Regions from separate parts of the Ruegeria sp. AF3 genome, predicted to be linked through region 2. Evidence: riboswitches for the same ligand, from Rfam matches in the RefSeq annotation. Region 2 holds a riboswitch; each other region holds the start of a gene.

Region 1 (5,273 bases), on a different contig from region 2:
TATCAGCACCTCATCTGGCTCTGCAGTCTTGAAGGCACTCATGGTCAGCTGTTCTGTGTACAGTGCCTTTATCGACGTTGGCGTCATTGCAAAACGGGTATGCTGTGCATTGTCCCCGTATTGGTATCCATCCGCGGTGATGCATATGAGGTCTGCACTCAACAGCCAATCAAGTGCCATGCGGAAGCGATGGGTAGTCATGTATGCCGGTCTATACCTGCTCTCACGATCAAGGCGCTGCTTCTGCCGCCCTATTCCTACAGACATTCCGCATTTCTTCACATGGGCCCGTAACACATTGACAAGCACAGTCCCTGCGCAATCACTGAACTTTTGCTGTTCTTGTTGATTACGTTTGCGTGCGTAGCTTGCTTGCCAATGTGCGCAAAGCCCCTTTAGCGTGGCATCCAACCTAGCCTGAGCTTGCTCATTGTTGAGTTGTAGATACGGCTCGAAAGCCCAAGACTGCGCGGCTCCTTGATCGGGTAGGTTAGCCTCTTCTATAGCTTGCCTAATGTGCCTCAGAAACTCTTGGCTCCGGTCTTGGTTCATTACGAAAATCCGACATATTTTTGCGCGCACCTATCTATCTTCTTTGTCGAACCCACTTCCCCCATACCCCTCACTTCTGTCTGTGTTGTTTGCTTGGCTCCTTAGCCGGGCTTCTGGGAAGTATCTAGTCCATCAGACTTCGACACTAGAGGTTAGCACCCTTTGCCATCGCTTTTTGGGCGTTGACATTACCCGAACCAATCTCCAGCTTGTGTGACACAAAGTGAGACACACAAGCCAACCTCGCTCCCGATAACTATGGGTATTCAATGGCTTAGCAAAATGGTAGCGGGTCCGGTACTCGCCTCCAATCACATCAAAATCGCTGACTTAACCCCGCAGTACACGCGTGCGACGCTCGGTATTTCAAGACGTTCAAGGCCCGCGATTCTGTCGAATTGCGGGCCAGATATGGCGTGTTTTTCGGAACTCCTGCCTACCCCTGCTCGTTCAAGGGGCCCGATTTTGTCTGGTATGTGCTTTACGTTCAGGCGCGCCCTTGTGGCACAACCTCGTATCCCGGCTCCTCCGGCTCATCATCCGTCATTTCGGCAGGGAAGCCCGGGGCGGTGATATCCAGGCCGGTTGCCTCTTCCAGCCGCTTGATAATATTTGGTGAAAGCTCGCGTTCGCCATAGCGTGCGATACCATCGTTAAAGATATTGATCATCACCGGGTTTATTTCCAGCGGCACCCCGGCGCGGTCGGCGACCTCCTGAAACAGACCGATATCCTTCTTCACCAGATCCATGGTGAAGGAAATATCGCGCGACCCGTTCAAGATGACCTGACTTTCGGTTTCGTGCACGAAGGACGTGCCGGACGAGATTTTGATCGCCTCATAGGTCGTGTTCAGATCCATCCCCGCAGCCTTTGCCGTAACCAGTGCTTCGGCGCAGGTGATCAGGTTGGCGGTGGCAAGATAATTGGTCATCACTTTCAGCACCGAGGCCGAGCCCAGTTCGCCGGTGTGCAAAACCCGACGACCCATTGTCGTCAGGAACGGCAGAATTCGTTCAAACGTTTCCCGGTTACAGCCCGCAAAGATCGAGATATTGCCCGTCGCGGCACGGTGGCACCCGCCAGAAACCGGGCAATCGACGGCCGCACCGCCGCGCGATATGACTTCGGCACCTAGGCGTTTGACTTCGGCCTCGTCCGTGGTCGACATCTCCATCCAGATCTTGCCGGGGCCCACTTCGGGCAACATCTCCTGCATGACTGCGTCCGATGCTGCCGGAGACGGCAGACAGGTGATCACCGCATCGCAATCGCGCATCAACTGGGCGGGCCCCTCAGCCGCCTTTGCACCTTTGGCGACAAACTCGGCCACCAGATCCGCGTTCAGGTCATGCACAGTCAGATCAATGCCGTTGCGCAAAAGGGATCCCGAAAGCTTGCCGCCTACGTTACCCAGACCGATAAATCCCACTTTCATATGACGCATCTCCAAGTTCGTCGTTTTCCCGTCATGCGACCACATACCGAACACATTCTTCATGCCGCCGAACGACGCCTACAGGTCGCTTTTTTCTCCTTGGCTTATTTGTTGCGCGCGAACCGCTTGACAAGCGGGTCAGCGGTGCCGCATGTCCCTTTCGTTGGTGTCGGCGACAGCCGATGAAAAGGGAATGCGTCAACGGTTCATCCGCCAAGCGCAGCCGCCCCCGCGACCGTGACCGGAGAGGATGCCCAATGCCACTGGCCTGTGCCGGGAAGGCGGGACATCCGACAGAGCGACCGCTCTGGCATCCGCAAGCCGGGAGACCTGCCAACACCCGAAGTTGAAACCGGGCGGGGTGTTCCGGTGTCGGGTCCATGTGCAGACGTGGTGCCCGCATGAAACCCCGTCCCCCGCGAAGAGGATTTGGGGGGATGAGAGACATGACCGAGAACGCACCGGTAGAGCTACTGGTCTGCACGACTTGCCGCCGGGGTCTGCCCGTCGAGGATGACGCTGAGCGACCCGGCACATTGTTGCACAAGGCCCTGGAACAGGCTGTCCTGCCGGATGGTATCACTCTGAAACCGGTCGAATGCCTTTCGAACTGCGATCAGGGCTGTTCCATCGTTCTTCGGGGCGGGCCGGATCGCTGGACCTTTGTTTACGAGAATCTGAACGAAATCGATCACGTCGATGTCATCATCGATGGCGCGACTAAGTATCTGGCCACAGGCGATGGTCTGGTGAAATGGCGCGACCGTCCTGAACATTTCCGCAAAAATTGCGCCTCGCGCATTCCCCCGATTGGAGCCTGAGATCATGTCGAACCTTGAAAAACTCCCCGTCACTGTGATCACCGGCTTTCTGGGCTCGGGCAAAACCACGCTGGTGCGCCATCTGATGCAGAACCCGCAGGGCAAGCGCCTTGCGATTGTTGTTAACGAGTTTGGCGATGTGGGTGTTGATGGCGACATCCTGAAGTCCTGCGCGATTCCGGAATGCCCTGCGGAAAACATCATGGAACTGGCAAACGGCTGCATCTGCTGCACCGTGGCCGATGATTTCATCCCGACCATCGAGGCGCTGATGGCGCTGGAACCGCGCCCGGATCACATTTTGATCGAAACATCCGGCCTTGCACTGCCCAAACCGCTGCTGAAAGCGTTTGATTGGCCTGATATCCGTTCGAAGATCACCGTTGATGGCGTTATTGCGCTGGCCGATGCCGAGGCCGTGGCCGCCGGTCGCTTTGCTCCGAACGTTGAAGCGGTGGATGCCCAACGGCTGGCTGATGACTCGATCAACCACGAAACACCCTTGTCCGAGGTGTTCGAGGATCAGATCTCGTGCGCGGATATCATCCTGCTGACCAAGCCCGATCTGGCAGGTCCCGAAGGTGTCGCGAAAGCTAAACAGATCATCGCCGCTGAGGCGCCGCGCCCGCTTCCCGTCGTCGAGGTTGCCGAGGGTGTCGTCGACGTTCGTGTCGTGCTTGGCCTTGAGGCTGCCGCCGAAGATGACATGGACGCGCGCCCGTCACATCACGATGGCCATCACGATCATGAGCATGACGATTTCGAAAGCATCATCGTCGAGTTGCCGGAACAGACCGACCCGGCGGAACTGGTTGCCAGGATTGAACGTCTGGCAACTGAGCTGAATATCCTGCGCGTCAAAGGCTATGCCGCCGTCACTGGCAAACCGATGCGCCTGCTGGTTCAGGCTGTCGGCGTACGGGTTCGTCACCAATACGACCGCCCGTGGGAGCCCGGTGAAGAGCGCCGCTCGCGCCTGGTCGTCATTGCCGAACATGACGACATCAAAGAGGCTGAGATCCGTGATATCCTAGTGGGTGTGACCGAGGTTGCCGAGTAAGTCATGCACGTCGTCTTTCGCGAAAGCCACGGGCTCGAGGAAACCGAGACCCCAACCGATCTGGGCCAAAGCCCGGCTGATCTGGTTGTACTGTCCTTTTCCGACAGTGACCTGGGCGCTTTCGCGGCGGGCTGGCATCGCGGCGGCGGACCTGAGGGGCGGATGCCAACCTTGCGACTGGCCAATCTTGCAGCATTGAAACACCCACTGTCCGTCGACACCTATGTTGAACAGACACTTGAAGGCGCAAAGGGCATCCTGATCCGTCTGATCGGTGGCGTGCCCTATTGGTCTTACGGGTTGCAACGGGTTCTGGCACTGGCACAGGCCAAAGGCATCGCGCTGGCCGTTTTACCGGCGGATGGGCGCGAAGACACTCGGTTGGATGAGTATTCGACCCTGCCCCTCTCGACCCTGCGGCGGCTGGCACATCTGTGTGATACCGGCGGAGAAGTCGCCGCGCAGGCCGCATTGGCCCAGATGGCGTTAGCAGCAGGGCTTTATGCCGGCCCGGTGATGGGCGCGAAAACCGTGCCCGAATGCGGTGCGTGGTGCCCGGAACAGGGTGTCATCCCGGTGGATTGCGCGTTCGAGAACGATGCTAAACGCATTCTCGTAACCTTCTACCGCGCTTATCTGACATCAGCAGACACAGCCCCGGTCGCGGCCCTGATCCGCAGCCTGCGCGCCCGCGGGCTCCAGGCGGTGGGTTTGTTCGCCCCGTCGCTCAAGGCCCCGGCCGCTGCCAACTGGCTCAGGGAACAGGTCGTTGCCCTCAGACCATCGGCCATCATCAACGCCACTTCATTCTCGGGTAAGGGCGCGTCTGGCACGTCGCCTCTGGACGCGGCGAATGTGCCGGTGTTTCAGGTCGCCCTCGCCACCTCGCGACGCAAGGCTTGGGCCGAGGCCGAACGCGGCCTGTCGCCTGCCGACCTCGCCATGCACGTGGTATTACCCGAAGTGGACGGGCGAATATCAGCAGGCATTGCCTCCTTCAAAGAGCCGGGCAAGCGCGATCCGCATCTGGAATACTCGCGTTTTGCGCATCGGGCCGAGCCGGACCGGATCGAGGCGATCATCGACCGGGTATCTGGCTGGCTTGCTCTGAGTGATAAACCCAAGGCAGACCAGATCCCCGCGTTGGTACTGTCCACATATCCCGGCAAAGACTGGCAGATGGCCCATGCGGTCGGTCTCGACGCGTTGGCCTCAGCCGAAGCGATGCTGTCTGATCTTCACGGTGAAGGCTACGACATCACGGCTGCCGAACCGATTGCCGACACACTCTTGGACGCCCGGGTATCGTGGCCGCTTGAGGATTATCTGAGTGCACTCGCTGAATTGCCCGAGACCCTGCGCACCGATCTGCACACCGTATGGGGCGATCCCGAGCAAGACC
Region 2 (5,273 bases):
TTGCCGCATCTCCCAGCGTGGCTTTTGCCCATTGTCCGATCAGAAGCCCCGCAAGGAAATTGTCCGTGGCAAAGGTCGCGTCGGCCGAGTCGATAGGCTCAAGTGGGGTGTCCAGCGCAATCACCAGCAGCCCGGCATCGCGGGCCTGCTGCACCGCTGGAACGATAGACGACGTATCCGACGCGGTCAGCAGGATACCCTTTGCGCCATCCAGAATGCAGGTTTCAATGGCCTGAACCTGAGTTTCGTGGTCTCCGTCGACTTTGCCGGCAAAGGCTTTCAGCTTCATGCCAAGCTCTTCGGCTTTGGCTGTGGCACCCTCTCTCATTTTAACAAAGAAAGGGTTGGTATCCGTCTTGGTGATCAGGCAAACGGTTTCACCTTCGGCCATTGCACTGCTTGCCATGGCCGTAACCGCCAGCGCCGTGGCGCCTGCAAGTTTCGCAAGTTTCATCGGTAGTCCTCCCAGTTTTCCCAATGCCCGTCCGGGCATACGTTTGATCGGGCGAAAACCGGCCCGATCGAACGTGAAAACCATCACAAGATTCGAATTTCGAGTCAATAAATAAATCACTCTTATTTATTATTGACAGAAAGGAAGGGTTTTTACATTGTCGTCATGAAGGGGATGGCCGTGTCTGCAATGAACTCTCTGGGCAATACTACTGGCGTACGCGAGCCAGACATGCGCGGCACCAACCAAAGTGGAATGCGGGCCCGAAATGAACGGCTTGTCCTGTCACTGGTCCGGCGCCATCAGGCCCTCGCAAAATCTGAAATCGCGCGCATGACCGGCCTGTCGGCGCAGACGGTCTCGGTCATCATGCGCCAGTTGGAGAACGATGGGTTGCTGTTGCGGGGCGAACCGATCCGGGGAAAAGTCGGGCAGCCATCGGTTCCCATGCGCCTGAACCCGGACGGCGCGTATTTCTTTGGGCTCAAAGTCGGGCGGCGTAGTACCGAACTGGTGCTGACGGATTTTCTTGGCAACGTCAGGCACCGCGAGCGGCGGACCTATGATTTTCCGACGCCCGAGGCGACATTGAGCTTTTCCACAGAAAGCCTCGACAAAGTGATGGCGTCAATGTCGCCCGAGGCGCGCAGCAGAATCGCGGGCCTTGGGATTGCCATGCCGTTCTACCTTTGGGACTGGGCACAAACATTGCAGGTTCCTCAGGAAAAAATGGATCCGTGGCGTGACGCGGACCTGAAAGGCGCGCTAGCCGCAAGCTATGACGTGCCGGTATTTTTGCAGAACGACGCAACCGCGGCCTGCGGTGCCGAGCTGGTGTTTGGCCCTGCAGAAGGCCCACGAGATTTCCTGTATTTCTATGTCGGCTTCTTCATCGGAGGCGGGGTGGTTCTGAACGGCTCCATCTTTTCAGGGCGGGGAAATGCCGGTGCGCTTGGTCCATTGCCTGTGCCGGACGACGCAGGCGGAGTGAAACCATTGATAGATGTCGCCAGTCTTTATGTGCTGGAGCGCGCAGTTGGTGGGAATGCCGAAACAGCCGGCTCAATCTGGGAAACGACACGGCATTGGGACGTACCGGAAACCCACCTTGAGAATTGGCTGAACCAGGCGGCGTACGGAATCGCCCATGCCATCGTCTCTTCTTGCAGCCTGATCGATTTCGAATGTGTCAAGATTGATGGCTGGATGCCTGCTGATATCAAGGCGCGGCTGGTGGAAAGGGTTGAGCTCAAACTATCCCATATGAACCTGACCGGGCTTGAACGGCCCTTGGTGCTGGCAGGGGCGGCGGGCCCGGATGCCCGGTCATTGGGGGCGGCCAGTTTGCCATTGTCGGAAAGATACCTGCTCGAAGGGTAGGTTCATCCCCGAAAAACCCCGACCTGTATCCAAAGCGGATCAACCGGAAAAAGGGCATTGCCCGCTGAACTTTTTGACAGCCAGCGCAATTGATCGTTGACGGATGCTGAAGAAGTCTGGCAAGCCGCTCGGCATGTCCGGTTCCGGGGCGTGCTCTGGAATCAATAGGGAATGCGGTGCGGGCTTTGGCCCAATTCCGCAACTGCACCCGCAACTGTAAGCGGCGAGCAGGGCTGAAGTGCCACTGGAGTTAATCCGGGAAGGCCAGCCCAACGCTTTGACCCGCAAGTCAGGATACCTGCCGGACATGTGCCTTTGACAAAGGCACTCCTAATCGGCGACGGGATGTGCGTCGGAGCAGGATGCTTGAAAAAGCAGCTCGGCTTGGACGTCCCCGCAGTCAAAACGCATCTCGTACCGGGGTTGGTACGATGGGACAAGGACGACTATTGATGACCAAGCTGCTTTCTGCAGCCGCTGTGGCGATGGCGCTTCCAGCGATGGCAAATGCGCATTTCCTGCTGGAATACACCTCTGACACCATGATCGACGCACCGGGGAATGTTCCGGTCAAGCTGATCTTCTGGCATCCGTTCTCGAACGGGCATGTCATGGATCTGGACAAGCCGCAGGAATTCTACGTGATCCACAACGGTCAGAAAACCGACCTGCTGGACACTCTGGAACCCGTGCGTTTCACCGGCGGCGAAAACGAAGGCGCGGCATTCAAGGGTTATGTTCCCGTCAAACGGTCGGGCGACTATGTGCTGGTGACAGTTCCCCAGCCCTATTATGAGGAATCCGAGGATATCTATATCCAGCAGATCGCCAAGGCATTCCTGAACCGCAACGAACTGCCGACCGACTGGATGAACCCGGTGGGCTTGCCGGTTGAGATCATCCCGCTCAACAAACCGACCAACATCATCGCGGGTTCGACCTTTACGGGTCGGGTTATGGCCGAAGGCCAACCGGTTGCGGGTGCCGAGATCGAGATCGAGTACATGGCCGCAGAACCGGACATGGAAAGCACGGCTGCTTCGGCCCCGACCGTCTCGCCGTTGCCGGGTGGTGCATTGGTCGCAACTTCGGATGATAACGGGTATTTCACGTTCGGCGTTCCGAAAGCCGGATATTGGGGTTTTGCAGCGCTCGGCGCCGGTCCCGTGACCGAACACAACGGCAAAGAACTCAGCCAGGACGCGGTCATCTGGATCCGCGCCTGGGATTTGGAGTAACCGTAGATGCATATCGTTGACGGAGCCTTGTCCAACCCGGTTGTGATCGGCGGTGCCGTCGCTGCGGCGGGTGGAATTGCCATGGGCCTCAGGTCGCTGGATCTTGATCGCATCCCCACTGCGGGGGTGCTGTCAGCCAGCTTTTTCGTGGCATCGCTGATCCATGTTCCTATTGGTCCGTCGTCGGTGCACCTGATCCTCAACGGTATGGCCGGGCTTTTGCTGGGGTGGGCCGCATTCCCGGCCCTGTTCGTCGGGCTTTTGCTGCAAGCCGTCTTCTTTGGCTTTGGCGGGTTGACGGTATTGGGGATCAACACCCTGAACATCGCGTTGCCCGCGGTTCTGGCCGGACTGATCTTTAGCCGCCTGATCGCCCGCGGCTCACCGCTGCAAGGTGCGATATGGGGCGGGGTCGGCGGTGCCTTTGCCATTGCCGCCACAACCGGCATGGTTGCGTTTTCACTGGCCTTGTCCGGGGATGCCTTCCTGCCTGCGGCTAAGATTGTTTTCTTTGCACATATTCCTGTCATGGCGATTGAGGCGATCCTGACCGGGTTCGCGGTTTTGCTGGCGCGCAAGGTCAAGCCCGAGCTGTTTGTCAAACGAGCGGTCGCATGAGGTATCTGGCAATCATTCTGGCGCTGTGCTGCGCACCCCTACCTGCCTTGGCGCATAAGGTCATAGCCGGAGTGTTTAAATCCGGTGACGCCATCGAAGGCGAAATCGGCTTTTCCAACGGCGACATGGCAAGCGATACCGAGGTCATCGTCAACGGCCCGGACGGAGCCGAGCTGGGCCGTATCGTAACAGATGTAGACGGGTTTTTTATCTACACGCCAAACGCGCCGGTGGCCCATACATTCTTTGCAAACCTTGGTGCCGGACATGTGGCCGAGGTCACCATGCCCGCTGCGGATGTCGCCCGGATCATGGGCGTTGAAGCGGAACCTGATACCCCGCCAACAAACGCACCTGCCCAGACAGCGGCGGTGCTCAGCACTGAACAACAACAGGTCATTGCCAGGGCCGTGCGGGATGAGCTGCGCCCGCTGCGTCGGGAAATCGCGGCTTACCGCGAACAAAATGATCTGCAAACTGTTCTGGGTGGGATCGGATATATTGTCGGTCTGTTTGGTCTGGGCTTTTACTTTGCGGCACGCCGCAAGCTGGCGGCCTGATGGCGCATGTTCTGGGACAACAGGAAAGCACGCTGGTCAAAGCGGGCGCGCAGCGGCGCGGCGCGATCAACCCGCTTGATCCTAGGATGCGGATCGTTATGGCGGTTGTCTTCGCGGTGGTGACAGTGGCGGTGTCCTCGCTGACAGCGCTGTGCGCGGCTCTGGCGGTGTCCCTTTCGCTTCTTGCCGCGTCGCGTCTGCCCTGGCGGAAGACATTGAAACGCATGGCCATGATGGACGGGTTCATCCTGTTCATGCTGGTGTTGTTGCCATTCTCCATGCCCGGCGACCCGATGTTTACGCTCTGGGGGTTTCCCGCAAGCTGGCAGGGCTTCTGGAAAGCGGTCGAGATCGCCTTGACGGCCAACGCGGTCATCCTGTCCATTATGGTGCTGGTCGGCACGATGGAGCCGGTCACGCTTGGCCACGCCCTGCACCGCCTGCGCTGCCCCGAAAAGCTGGTTCACCTTTTGATGTTCACCATCCGATATATCGAGGTTCTGCGGGAAGAATACCTGCGCCTGCGCGCGGCCATGAAAGTGCGCGGCTTTCGCCCGGCAACAAACTGGCACACCTATCGCAGCTTTGGCTATCTCGTGGGCATGATGCTGGTGCGCGCGATCGAAAGATCCGAACGCATTCTTGATGCGATGAAATGCCGGGGGTTTTCAGGCCGTATGCTGTTGCTTCAGGACTTTACCCTGACCCGAAGGGACATCGTTTTTGCCGCAGGTCTTGGTGCTCTTTGCGCGGGTCTGATCATACTGGATTTGGCATGACACTGATTGCGCTTGAAGAAATCTGCTTTGCCTACGCCGGTCAGCCACCCGTTCTTGACGGTGCCAGCCTCAGCCTGTCCGCTGGTCAACGCTTGTCGCTGACGGGCCCGAACGGGGCAGGAAAATCGACCTTGCTGCGCATTACGCTTGGCTTGCAGCGCGCACAGTCCGGCACGGTCAGGATCTTTGGTCAGCAAAGGGTGCATGAGGCTGATTTTCACGACGTGCGCCGCCGGGTGGGCCT
Region 3 (5,273 bases), on a different contig from region 2:
GGCACACGACAACGGTGCGCGCGTTGCACCGGATGGGTAACGGTGGCTGGCTGATCGACACGCCGGGAATGCGCGCATTGCGTTTGCTGGACGCTCAGAACGGAATCGACAACGTGTTCTCGGACATCACAGAGCTTGGCCAAAGCTGCCGCTTTTCGGATTGTCAGCACGAGACCGAGCCCGGCTGTGCCGTGCAGAACGCAATCGGCAAAGGCGTTCTTGATCCGGCGCGGCTGGACCGTTGGCGCAAGCTGCGGCGCGAAGATCAACGAAACTCGGAAACCGTTGCGCAATCGCGGGCGCGGGACAAGGCGTTCGGCAAGATGGTCCGCGGTGTCATGCAGGACAAGAAGCTTCGCAAACGGCCATAGCTGCAAGGTGTTATGGAAAACCTGCGTCGCGTCTGATCAGGCGATCAGGCGCGGCCAGACCGCTGCATTGCGCCGGGCAAATGCGCCTATGTGACCAATCTCCGGCAGCCCAAATTCGGCAGGCTTCAGAAGGTAGCGTCTGGCCCCGGGGCCATACAGATCGGCAAGGCGCCAAACCGCCTCGGGCGGAACCATCTGGTCGTCTTCGAACGTGAACAGATCCACAGGTGTTCCAGAACTGCCCCAATGCGCATCAGGCAAATTCTGCCCGATCTCGGGAACGTAGCTAAGAGGAGCTGTGCACCATTTGCGCCATTGCCAGTATACCGAGGCTGGCAGGTCCGAGCCAAACCCGATTGCTTTGCCAGGCAGATAGCCAAGCACCCGCACCATCAGCGGTGCATGGCCATACCAGAACAGCCCCGCCAACCCCCGATAGGGCCATGGGTGATCTTTCAAAGTCACCAGCCCCGAACACACACAGATCATACGGTCGATCTGATTGATATCCGGCTGCACCGGCCCCAGCATCGCACCGACCGAATGACCAATGGTCCAGTGCTGCGCCTTTGGAAACCGCCTGCGCATCTCGGCCCGTGCCGCAGGCATATCGATCAACGCCCAATCCGCCATTGTTGCACGCGCGTCTTTCAGGCGGCCGACCAACGAAAGCCCGTAGTCCCGATAGTCATAGGTCAGGCAAGCCATCCCCCGCTTGGTAGTCAGCCATCGCGCAAAATGGCGATAATAGTCACGCGGCACACCTGTAGCACTGTTCAGCACAACAACGGTTTCCGGCTCACCCACAGGCCGGTACAACCGCGCCGACAAGGTCACGGACCCTGACGGAAAGCTGAAATCTTCGATCAACACCGTCTGTTCCGTATCCAACATGATCCCCGGCTTTCACTGAAACAATCGGTTTGCCTGCCTTCAATGCCGACGACACTAGGCCGGAACATAATCCGCATCCAGCATGACCAAACGTCCGGCCTAAAGATCGGCTTGACTCGGAACGCGATCAGACGCTAGCGGTTGTGTGATGGTTTCCGGCCCCTACAAGAGGTCGGGATGAAAAGGGAACACGGTGCGGTTTGTCTGGTCACACAGACATCAACCAAGTCCGCGACTGCCCCCGCAACTGTAAGCGGTAAGCAATGCCGAAATACCACTGGCCTATGGGCTGGGAAGGTCGGCAGAGCAATGACCCGCAAGTCAGGAGACCTGCCATCGGAACTGAAACCGAAACTCGGGCGGGGTGTCCGGGCAGGTCCTGACGGCGAAATGCTGTCCCACCTGCCCCAATATTCCAGCCCACCACGCGCGGAGGGCGCAGGATGATCTGGAAGACAAAATCACACGAATACAGCGCAACGGTGTGCCAGCGGACAGGGAAAACCTGCCCGGCTTTGGCGCGACTGGCCCGCTCGATTTCGGAAGCCATGGCGCAGGCGGTTTCGGCCACCAGCGAGGATTTCGAATTTGAAGGCAGCAGCGCGCTGTCACATTGCGCAGAAGGGTGCATGGCAACGATCAGAGCGCGATCCGGCAGCGTTCGCATTTTCTGTGGAACACACCCTGACACGGCAACTCGGGATCTGGATGCCTATGCTGATTTGATCTTTGGACCTACATTCAGCACGCTGCCCTCGGGCACCATCGCGAACCTGCCTTGCGCCATGATCGAGGTTTCGACGATCCGCCCCCAAAAAACCGGCTACGCGCCACAGCAGCTTTCAGCTTGATCCCACTTCCACCTGTGCCGGGGTGATCCGGGACGCCCAGGCCAGCTGCGCATCGGTTTCGACAGCGCAGGGGCGCACGGCCCGCAAGCGGTCCAGTGCGTCGCTGGCGCGTTCACCGCATTCAACCATCAGTCGCAGAACAATCATCCCGGATCTGCCACACCCCCCACGGCAGTGTACAAGGACCCGGCCACCGCCCGACAGTGCGTGTCGGGCCGTGGCGCTGACCTCTGGCCAGGCCTTCCGAACCGCTTGCGTCGGTGCTCCAAAATCTTCGATCGGCAGGTGAACCCACCGGCTGGCCCGGCTTTGGATGTCACTGCCAAAGTGCTGCGCGCCATCCTGAAGCATTTCGACATCCGTCGTCATTGAAATCACAAGGCCTGGTTTCCACGCCGCAATCGTATCCAGATCGGTGGCGTAATCCCCGCCACGCCCTGGCATTGAAGTAAGGGCAAGCGTTCCGCCTCCGACCTGCAGAGCAAAAATGACCAGCTGCGACATGAAGTGCGTCCTCCCCCAAGGTACTCTTTACAAAATGAGTCATTAAATCCGCTGGTCCAGTTTAGTTGGAAACCAGTCCGTTTCTGAAACAAAAAATCATCTCGCCCCACAGTGGACGCGGACTGCCGCCGCCACTACGCTGTGCCGAAGCACCGAATCCGAGCGAGTAGACATGACAGACACGCCCAGCCCCGCCTATCAGGTTCTCGCCCGCAAATACCGCCCGGAAACCTTTGCCGACCTGGTGGGTCAAGATGCTATGGTGCGCACCCTAAAAAACGCTTTTGAGGCCGACCGGATTGCGCAGGCCTTTATCATGACCGGCATTCGCGGAACGGGAAAAACCACCACGGCGCGGATCATCGCCAAGGGCATGAACTGCATTGGACCGGATGGAACCGGAGGGCCGACAACAGAGCCTTGCGGTCAGTGCGAGCATTGCGTCGCAATCATGGAAGGTCGCCATGTCGATGTGATGGAAATGGATGCGGCCAGCCGTACCGGCGTCAACGATATCCGCGAGATCATCGACAGTGTCCGCTATCGCGCCGCCAGCGCGCGCTACAAGATCTACATCATCGACGAGGTTCACATGCTCTCGACCAGCGCATTCAACGCGCTGCTCAAGACGCTCGAGGAACCGCCCGCACATGTGAAATTCATCTTCGCGACCACCGAGATTCGCAAAGTGCCGGTCACGGTTCTGTCGCGGTGTCAGCGCTTTGACCTGCGCCGGATTGAGCCCGAAGACATGATCGGTCTGCTGCGCAAGATCGCCGGGGCCGAGGGCGCGCAGATTGCCGACGACGCACTGGCGCTGATCACCCGCGCTGCAGAAGGGTCGGCCCGCGACGCGACCTCATTGCTCGATCAGGCAATCTCGCACGGGGCCGGTGAGACGACGGCAGATCAGGTCCGTGCGATGCTGGGTCTAGCGGATCGAGGTCGTGTTCTGGACCTGATGGACATGATCCTGCGCGGTGACGCGGCAGGAGCGCTTACTGAACTGAGCGGGCAATATGCGGAAGGCGCAGACCCTCTGGCTGTGCTGCGCGATCTGGCCGAAATCACGCATTGGGTGTCCGTCGTAAAGATCACACCCGACGCGGCCGAAGACCCGACGGTTTCCCCCGACGAACGCACACGGGGCCAGCACATGGCCGAGGCTTTGCCGATGCGGGTTCTGACCAGGATGTGGCAGATGCTGCTGAAGGCGCTGGAGGAAGTCTCTGCGGCGCCCAACGCGATGATGGCCGCCGAAATGGCTGTTATCCGACTGACGCATGTCGCCGATTTGCCCAGCCCCGAAGAGCTGATCAAACGGCTGCAAGACGCCCCACCTTCGCCCCCCGGCGGGCCGGGCGGGGGCATGTCACTGTCCCGGCAGGCCCCGGTGGCAACGCAATCCAACGCGACCCCACCGCCTGCCTATGCATCGCTCCCGCGCGGCGCGGGTGGTGCACCGGTTGCCGCGCTGGCGCAGGATGCCCAGACGGCCCTGGCCCGCTATCCAACCTTCGGACATGTGGTGGAACTGATCCGCACAAACCGCGATGTGAAACTGCTTGTCGAGGTAGAAAGCGGCGTGCGCCTTGTGTCGTACCAGCCCGGCCGGATCGAATTCACCCCGACGCCTCAGGCACCGTCGGATCTGGCGTCGCGATTGGGCTCTGCCCTGCAACGCTGGACTGGCAATCGGTGGGCCGTCTCCATTGTCTCGGACGGGGATGCCGCGACCATCGGGGAAGTGCGGGACCGGGCCGAACTGGCCCTGAAAGCCGAGGCCGAAGAGCACCCGCTGGTTCAGGCCGTGCTGACGCATTTCCCCAAGGCGAGGATCATAAGGATCGAAACACCTGAACAGCGCGCCGCCAAGGTTGAGACCGAGGCCCTTCCCGAAGTCGAAGATGAATGGGACCCCTTCGAAGAGGATTAGCCCTAAGCTTGTGGGTCCAAGTTTCAAGAAACCGGCATACTCACGCCCCTCCACGATACAACTGAGGGTGGGAATGCAGGCGCATGACTGATCGGTCGGCGACGCTCTGATCTGGACAGGCGGGAGACCTCTTGTGCCGCCTGCCTGCGGTCCGTATTTAGAACCAAACAGAAACACAGGAGACGACTGATGCTGAAAGGACTCGGCGGGCTTGGCGGACTGGGCGACATGGCCAAGATGATGAAATCCGCACAAGACTTGCAAACCAAGATGACCGAAATGCAGGAAGAGCTGAACAACATGATGGTTGTCGGCGAATCCGGTGCGGGGCTGGTCAAGGCAACGGCCACAGCCAAGGGTGAACTCAAGGGGCTGGACATCGATCCGTCGATCTTCAACGGCGACGACAAGGAAGTGGTCGAAGACCTGATCCTGGCCGCCATCAAGGACGCTCAGGCCAAAGCTGCCGAACGTTCACAGGAAGAGATGGGCAAGCTGACCGAAAGCATGGGCCTGCCGAAGGACATCAAGCTACCGTTCTGAGCTTCATCTTTTCCCAAATACTCCCGCCGGAGGCTCCCTCCGGCGCAAAGCAGGGCAGGCCATGGGCACGAACAGCGAAATCGACAATCTGATCGACCTGATGGCCAAACTGCCGGGGTTGGGCCCGCGCTCGGCCCGCCGTGCGGTGCTGCATCTGATCCGCAAACGCGCTCT
Region 4 (5,273 bases), on a different contig from region 2:
CATGGTCATATCTGCCGTGTCGTCGGTCAGCACACCGGGCGTGTTGGACACCAATATGCCGCGCTGCCGCGCCGTCGCCACATCGATATTGTCGACACCAGCCCCGTAATTGGCGATCAGCCGCAACTTTTCACCCGCCTGACCCAATAGCCCGCCATCAATGGTATCGGTCACCGTGGGCACCAGCACATCGGCATCCTGCACCGCTGCTACTAATTCCTCACGCGTCATTGGGGTGTCGTCGTCGCGCAGGCGCACGTTAAACAATTCGCTTAACCGGGTTTCTACTGCCTCAGGCAACCGTCGCGTAACAACAACACTTAAACGTTCTCTTGGCACCTCGGCTCTCCCACTGCTTTGCAAACGGACGCGCGCCATGGCATCGTGGCGCAGGATAAGGCGGGGCACAAGAACCCCAATGGCATTGAGTCGACCTTTTTTCAAAACCGGATCAACAGGCATAAGAGCGGGCAGTCAGTGAGTGGCATTCTACCTGTAAAACGCCGATCTCTGGCGGCAGTTTCCGTATTTCTGGTCATGTTCGGTGTCTGTGCCGCACATGCCGAGGTAAAACGCGGTTCGGTCACCAACCTACCCCTGCCCCGCTATGTTTCGATGAAGGCAGCCGAAGGCAACGTGCGACGCGGACCATCCCTAACCCACCGAATCGACTGGGTATTCAAACGGCGCGGCATGCCGCTGCAGGTCACCGCCGAATACGGAAACTGGCGCAAGGTTCAGGACCGCGACGGCGCGGGTGGCTGGGTTCACTATGCCTTGTTGTCTGGCGTTCGAACGGTGCTGATCGAATCCGAGATGCTGCCTGTTTATGCCCGCCCCGATCTAGCCTCGCCCGTGAACGCTCATTTCGAGACCGGAGTAGTGGCGCGCCTTGGAACCTGTTCGCAGGACTGGTGCCGGATCACCGCTGGCGGATACCGTGGCTGGACATTGAAATCGAACCTTTGGGGCGTCGATCCTTCCGAAATTCGGGAATAGGCGAAAGACGAATTCCGGTATCCGCGGTTGCGCATCGCCCTGAAAAAGCGCGACAAGGTGTTTGAGTTACCGGCCCAATCGCCGCTTAACTCGACCTAAATGGAGGACGCTATGCGCGCAGTCACTTATTCAGCCTTCGGAGACGCTGTCGATGTCTTGCGTATACAGGATATTCCCCTGATCCAGCCTGAACCAGGTGAAGTCACGGTCGAGTTGTCCTATTCCGGCGTAAACCCCTCGGATATCAAGGCCCGTGCGGGAACCCGGCCGGGTGTCACGGAACCCCCGTTTCCGCTGATCGTTCCGCACAGCGACGGGGCTGGAGTCATCACAGCGGTTGGCGATGGAGTACCCGCGGCGCGGATTGGCCGGCGCGTGTGGATTTGGAACGGGCAATGGCAGCGCGCATTTGGTACAGCTGCCAGCCACATCACCCTGCCCGAATCTCAGGCTGTCGAACTGCCCGAGACAGTGTCACTTGAAACCGGGGCAATTCTTGGAATTCCGGGCCTAACCGCAAGCCATGCGGTGTTCTCGGGCGGCGCACCGGGCGGGCAAACCATATTGATCCATGGCGGGGCGGGCACCGTCGGGTATCTGGCTGTGCAGCTTGCCAAATGGGCCGGAGCCAAAGTGATCGCAACGGCCAGCGCCCGCAACTTTGACCGGGTCAAGGCAGCTGGTGCGGATGTCGTGCTCGACTACACCGGTGAACACCTTTCGGATCAGATCCTCGATGCAAATGATGGGCATGCAATCGGTCGAATCGTCGATGTCGAATTTGGACAGAACCTTGCCACCAACATTGCCGTCATCGCCGAAAACGGCCGTATCAACGCATATGGATCTGCCCGGAATATGACACCTGTCTTTCCCTTTGGACCCATGATGTTCAAGGCCGTGACGCTCGAAGCGGTTCTGATCTACCTGCTGCCCGCGGACTTGCGCGCCACCGCAATAAAGACATTACACAAGGCACTGACTGATGGCGCACTGATCTGCCCCGTTCACAAGGTCTTTACGTTGGAAGAATGCGCTGCGGCCCATGCGCTGGTACAAGAAGGCAACCGTACCGGAGCGGTGTTGATCGATACCAAATGAGGGGCCTTCAAAAAAAATTTACGGCGCTCGCTTTTTTTGCAAAACGCTCTTGAACCCTGCCATCAACAATCGTAGATAGCCGCTCACCGTTGGGGTGTAGCCAAGTGGTAAGGCAGCGGTTTTTGGTACCGTGTATCGTAGGTTCGAATCCTACCACCCCAGCCATGATTTTCCTATATATCACACACCGACGTCCTCGGGGCGGATTGTAGCGCCTTCTCAGCGGCTTGTCTGACGTCAGCACCATGTTGAGACGCGCAGGTTCATGCCCTTGGGAGAAAATGGGAAAGACCCCCGAGTTTTTTCTTGCCGCAGAGTAAGTGTTAAGGTACCCGCGTTTTACCGGTCCCGATGTGGCTAAGAGGGAATCCGAGGTGCCTTTTGGTGCCAACCGGAACTGCCCCCGCAACTGTAGGCGGCGAGCGCTGTCCATTCCGTCACTGGGCCATTTCGGTCTGGGAAGACAGGACAGACAAAGACCCGTCAGTCAGGAGACCTGCCGGTATGAAACCGAAACACACCGGGCGGGGTTGTCCGGGGAGGTTGCCGAAGAAACGCGCCGGGCGGGCTATGTTCCACTCTGCGCTCACAGCAGGCAGAAAAGCGTCTGTTGCTTCGGTAAATGCCCATTCACCCGTTCTCTGGTCATTGACACATGGAGATCGATTGTCATGTTTCTACGCACTGGCCTGATTGGCCTTTCCTTGCTGGCTACCAGCGCTGCCGCCGAAGGAAACTTTCCCTTAACCATCGAAAACTGCGGTCACTCGGTCACGTTTGACGCGCCAGTGACGTCGTCAGTCACGGTCGGCCAAGCCGCGACCGAGGTGCTTTATGCGCTGGGTCTGAGTGAGCAGGTTCTTGGAACCTCGGTCTGGTTCAACGAGGTGCTGCCTGAATATGCCGAGGTGAATGCCAAGGTAGAGCGTCTGGCAGACAATGATCCCAGCTTTGAAAGCGTTGTTGCCAAGCGGCCGGGACTGGTCGCAGCGCAATATGAATGGCATGTCGGACCCGAGGGCATCGTCGCCACGCGTGAGCAATTTCACGAACTGGGTATTCCAACTTACGTGATGCCTGCGGATTGCGTCGGCAAAGACAATACGGTCGGCGGCGATGGCACCCGCCTGCAAGCGTTCTCGACCGATACGCTGTATCAGGGTATCGAAGAACTGGCGGCAGCCTTTGATGTGTCCGAACGCGGCACGGACCTGGTTGCCGAGTACAAGGCCCGTGAAGCCGCAGCCGTCGCCAAGGCGCAAGCCGTGAAGCTGGACGATGTGTCCGCCGTATTCTGGTTTTCCTCTCCTGAAATGGAAAGCGATCCGTTTGTGGCCGGGCAGAAGGGCGCACCGGGATACATGATGAGCACATTGGGCATCCGCAACGTCGTCGAGACGGATGAAGAATGGCCAACAGTGGGCTGGGAAACCATTGCCAAGGCCAATCCGACGGTGATCGTGATTGCCAAGATGGACCGCCGTCGCTTTGCTGCGGACGACTACCTGAAAAAGCTGGAGTTCCTGCGCGCTGATCCGGTGACCAGCCAGATGGATGCGGTCAAGAATGACCGGATTGTCGTTATGGATGCGCAGGCCATGGACGCCACCATCCGCGCAATCCCGGCACTGGAGGATCTGGCCGAGAAGCTGGATACCATCGGAAACAACTTGTGAACGAGGTCGCCGCAATCTTTCGGCAGGGTTTCAAGGCCGCGTGCCTAACTGTGCCACTGTTGATTGCGGCGGTCCTTGCGGGCGCGATGATCGGGGAAACCTCGTTGTCGCCCGATTTGGTTCTCTCCGTTCTGGTCAACAAGCTGGCCGGAGCGGACCTGCCCGTCGACCCAATTGATCAGGGTATTATCTGGAGCTACCGGATTCCTCGCGCTCTGGTCGCTGCGTCCTGCGGTGCCGGTCTGGCTGTCGCAGGGGTCGTGTTGCAGGCATTGCTGCGAAACCCGTTGGCTGACCCTTATATTTTGGGCATTTCTGCCGGGGCCTCGACGGGTGCCGTGGCTGTTACCATCGCTGGTTTGGGCGGGGGAGCTTTGTCGCTGTCTTTTGGCGCGTTCAATGGCGCGCTTTTGGCTTTCGGTTTTGTCGCGTTGCTGGCCCGAGCCTCCGGCGCAGGCGGCGGGCGGGCTGCGACGGCGAAAATCGTTTTGGCGGGAATTGCCGGGTCTCAGTTGTTCAATGCGCTAACGGCCTTCATCATCGCCAAATCCGCCAATGCCGATCAGGCGCGCGGGATCATGTTCTGGCTGATGGGAAACCTCAGCGGCGTGCGCTGGCCGGATGTATATCTGGCCATTCCGGTGGCCCTTGCCGGCTGGCTTATTTGCCGCTTTCACGCCAGAGCTTTGGACGCATTTATTTTCGGCACTGATTCAGCGGCCTCGCTGGGCATATCGGTACGTCGGGTGCAGGCAACCCTGATCTTTGCGACCGCGCTCACGACAGCTGTCATGGTTTCTATCGTCGGATCCATTGGCTTTGTCGGGCTGGTCATCCCTCATGCTGCCCGGTTCCTTGTGGGACCGGGGCATCGCAGGCTTATCCCAACCTCCGCCTTGATCGGAGCGGTCTTCCTGATCGGCGCAGATATCGTGTCGCGCATCATCATCCCGGGTCAGGTTCTGCCGATTGGGGTGGTCACCGCTCTGATCGGTGCGCCTGCCTTTGCCGTAATTTTGGTGCGCGGCCAGAGGAGCGCCCGATGAAGATCGAGGCGCAAAACCTGACATATTCCGTTCGCGGCAAGACTTTGCTGTCAGACGTATCCTTTGTCGTGGAGCCCGGCGAAACACTTGCTTTGGTCGGACCTAACGGTTCGGGAAAATCAACGCTGATGCGCCTGCTGGCGGGGTTGGTACGTCCGGTTTCAGGAAAAGTCGTCATAGCGGGTCATCCCGTTTCGCATTTGTCGCGCAGACAAATTGCCCAACGGATTGCCATCGTTGAACAACAGGCTGATACGGCCGAACGCGTGACTGCACGATCCGTGGTCGAACTGGGCCGCACGCCCTGGCTGTCGGCCTTACGGCCGTGGCGCGCCGAGGACACCTGGCAAGTCGACAAAGCCCTGCAAACCGTGGAAATGGCCGATATGGCACACAGAGAATGGGCGACATTGTCGGGAGGAGAGCGCCAGCGACTGCACATCGCACGCGC

Evidence for each region. Region 2 has a riboswitch for cobalamin ahead of ACR3FC_RS18075 (DUF4198 domain-containing protein). Riboswitches for the same ligand answer to the same signal wherever they lie in the genome.
Region 1: another riboswitch for cobalamin. It lies ahead of ACR3FC_RS03895 (DUF1636 family protein); the one in region 2 lies ahead of ACR3FC_RS18075 (DUF4198 domain-containing protein).
Region 3: another riboswitch for cobalamin. It lies ahead of ACR3FC_RS07335 (hypothetical protein); the one in region 2 lies ahead of ACR3FC_RS18075 (DUF4198 domain-containing protein).
Region 4: another riboswitch for cobalamin. It lies ahead of ACR3FC_RS13640 (ABC transporter substrate-binding protein); the one in region 2 lies ahead of ACR3FC_RS18075 (DUF4198 domain-containing protein).

Annotation. Positions count from the first base shown of each region.
Region 1 is NZ_JBQFJM010000001.1:782,061-787,333, forward strand. It holds gene ACR3FC_RS03885 (hypothetical protein) at 1-201, opposite strand, end outside; gene ACR3FC_RS03890 (NAD(P)-dependent oxidoreductase) at 1,040-2,035, opposite strand; cobalamin riboswitch at 2,138-2,342, shown strand; gene ACR3FC_RS03895 (DUF1636 family protein) at 2,437-2,811, shown strand; gene cobW (cobalamin biosynthesis protein CobW) at 2,816-3,871, shown strand; gene cobN (cobaltochelatase subunit CobN) at 3,875-5,273, shown strand, end outside.
Region 2 is NZ_JBQFJM010000002.1:318,679-323,951, reverse strand. It holds gene ACR3FC_RS18085 (substrate-binding domain-containing protein) at 1-454, opposite strand, end outside; gene ACR3FC_RS18080 (ROK family transcriptional regulator) at 644-1,834, shown strand; cobalamin riboswitch at 1,956-2,154, shown strand; gene ACR3FC_RS18075 (DUF4198 domain-containing protein) at 2,287-3,072, shown strand; gene cbiM (cobalt transporter CbiM) at 3,079-3,690, shown strand; gene ACR3FC_RS18065 (cobalt ABC transporter permease) at 3,687-4,250, shown strand; gene cbiQ (cobalt ECF transporter T component CbiQ) at 4,250-5,029, shown strand; gene ACR3FC_RS18055 (energy-coupling factor ABC transporter ATP-binding protein) at 5,026-5,273, shown strand, end outside.
Region 3 is NZ_JBQFJM010000001.1:1,450,404-1,455,676, forward strand. It holds gene rsgA (ribosome small subunit-dependent GTPase A) at 1-371, shown strand, start outside; gene ACR3FC_RS07330 (alpha/beta hydrolase family protein) at 408-1,265, opposite strand; cobalamin riboswitch at 1,399-1,617, shown strand; gene ACR3FC_RS07335 (hypothetical protein) at 1,709-2,116, shown strand; gene ACR3FC_RS07340 (protein-tyrosine phosphatase family protein) at 2,108-2,620, opposite strand; gene ACR3FC_RS07345 (DNA polymerase III subunit gamma/tau) at 2,793-4,556, shown strand; gene ACR3FC_RS07350 (YbaB/EbfC family nucleoid-associated protein) at 4,746-5,099, shown strand; gene recR (recombination mediator RecR) at 5,161-5,273, shown strand, end outside.
Region 4 is NZ_JBQFJM010000001.1:2,705,434-2,710,706, reverse strand. It holds gene ACR3FC_RS13660 (2-hydroxyacid dehydrogenase) at 1-339, opposite strand, end outside; gene ACR3FC_RS13655 (SH3 domain-containing protein) at 538-999, shown strand; gene ACR3FC_RS13650 (NADPH:quinone reductase) at 1,111-2,100, shown strand; tRNA gene ACR3FC_RS13645 (tRNA-Gln) at 2,191-2,265, shown strand; cobalamin riboswitch at 2,427-2,618, shown strand; gene ACR3FC_RS13640 (ABC transporter substrate-binding protein) at 2,772-3,776, shown strand; gene ACR3FC_RS13635 (FecCD family ABC transporter permease) at 3,773-4,822, shown strand; partial or broken gene ACR3FC_RS13630 (ABC transporter ATP-binding protein) at 4,819-5,273, shown strand, end outside.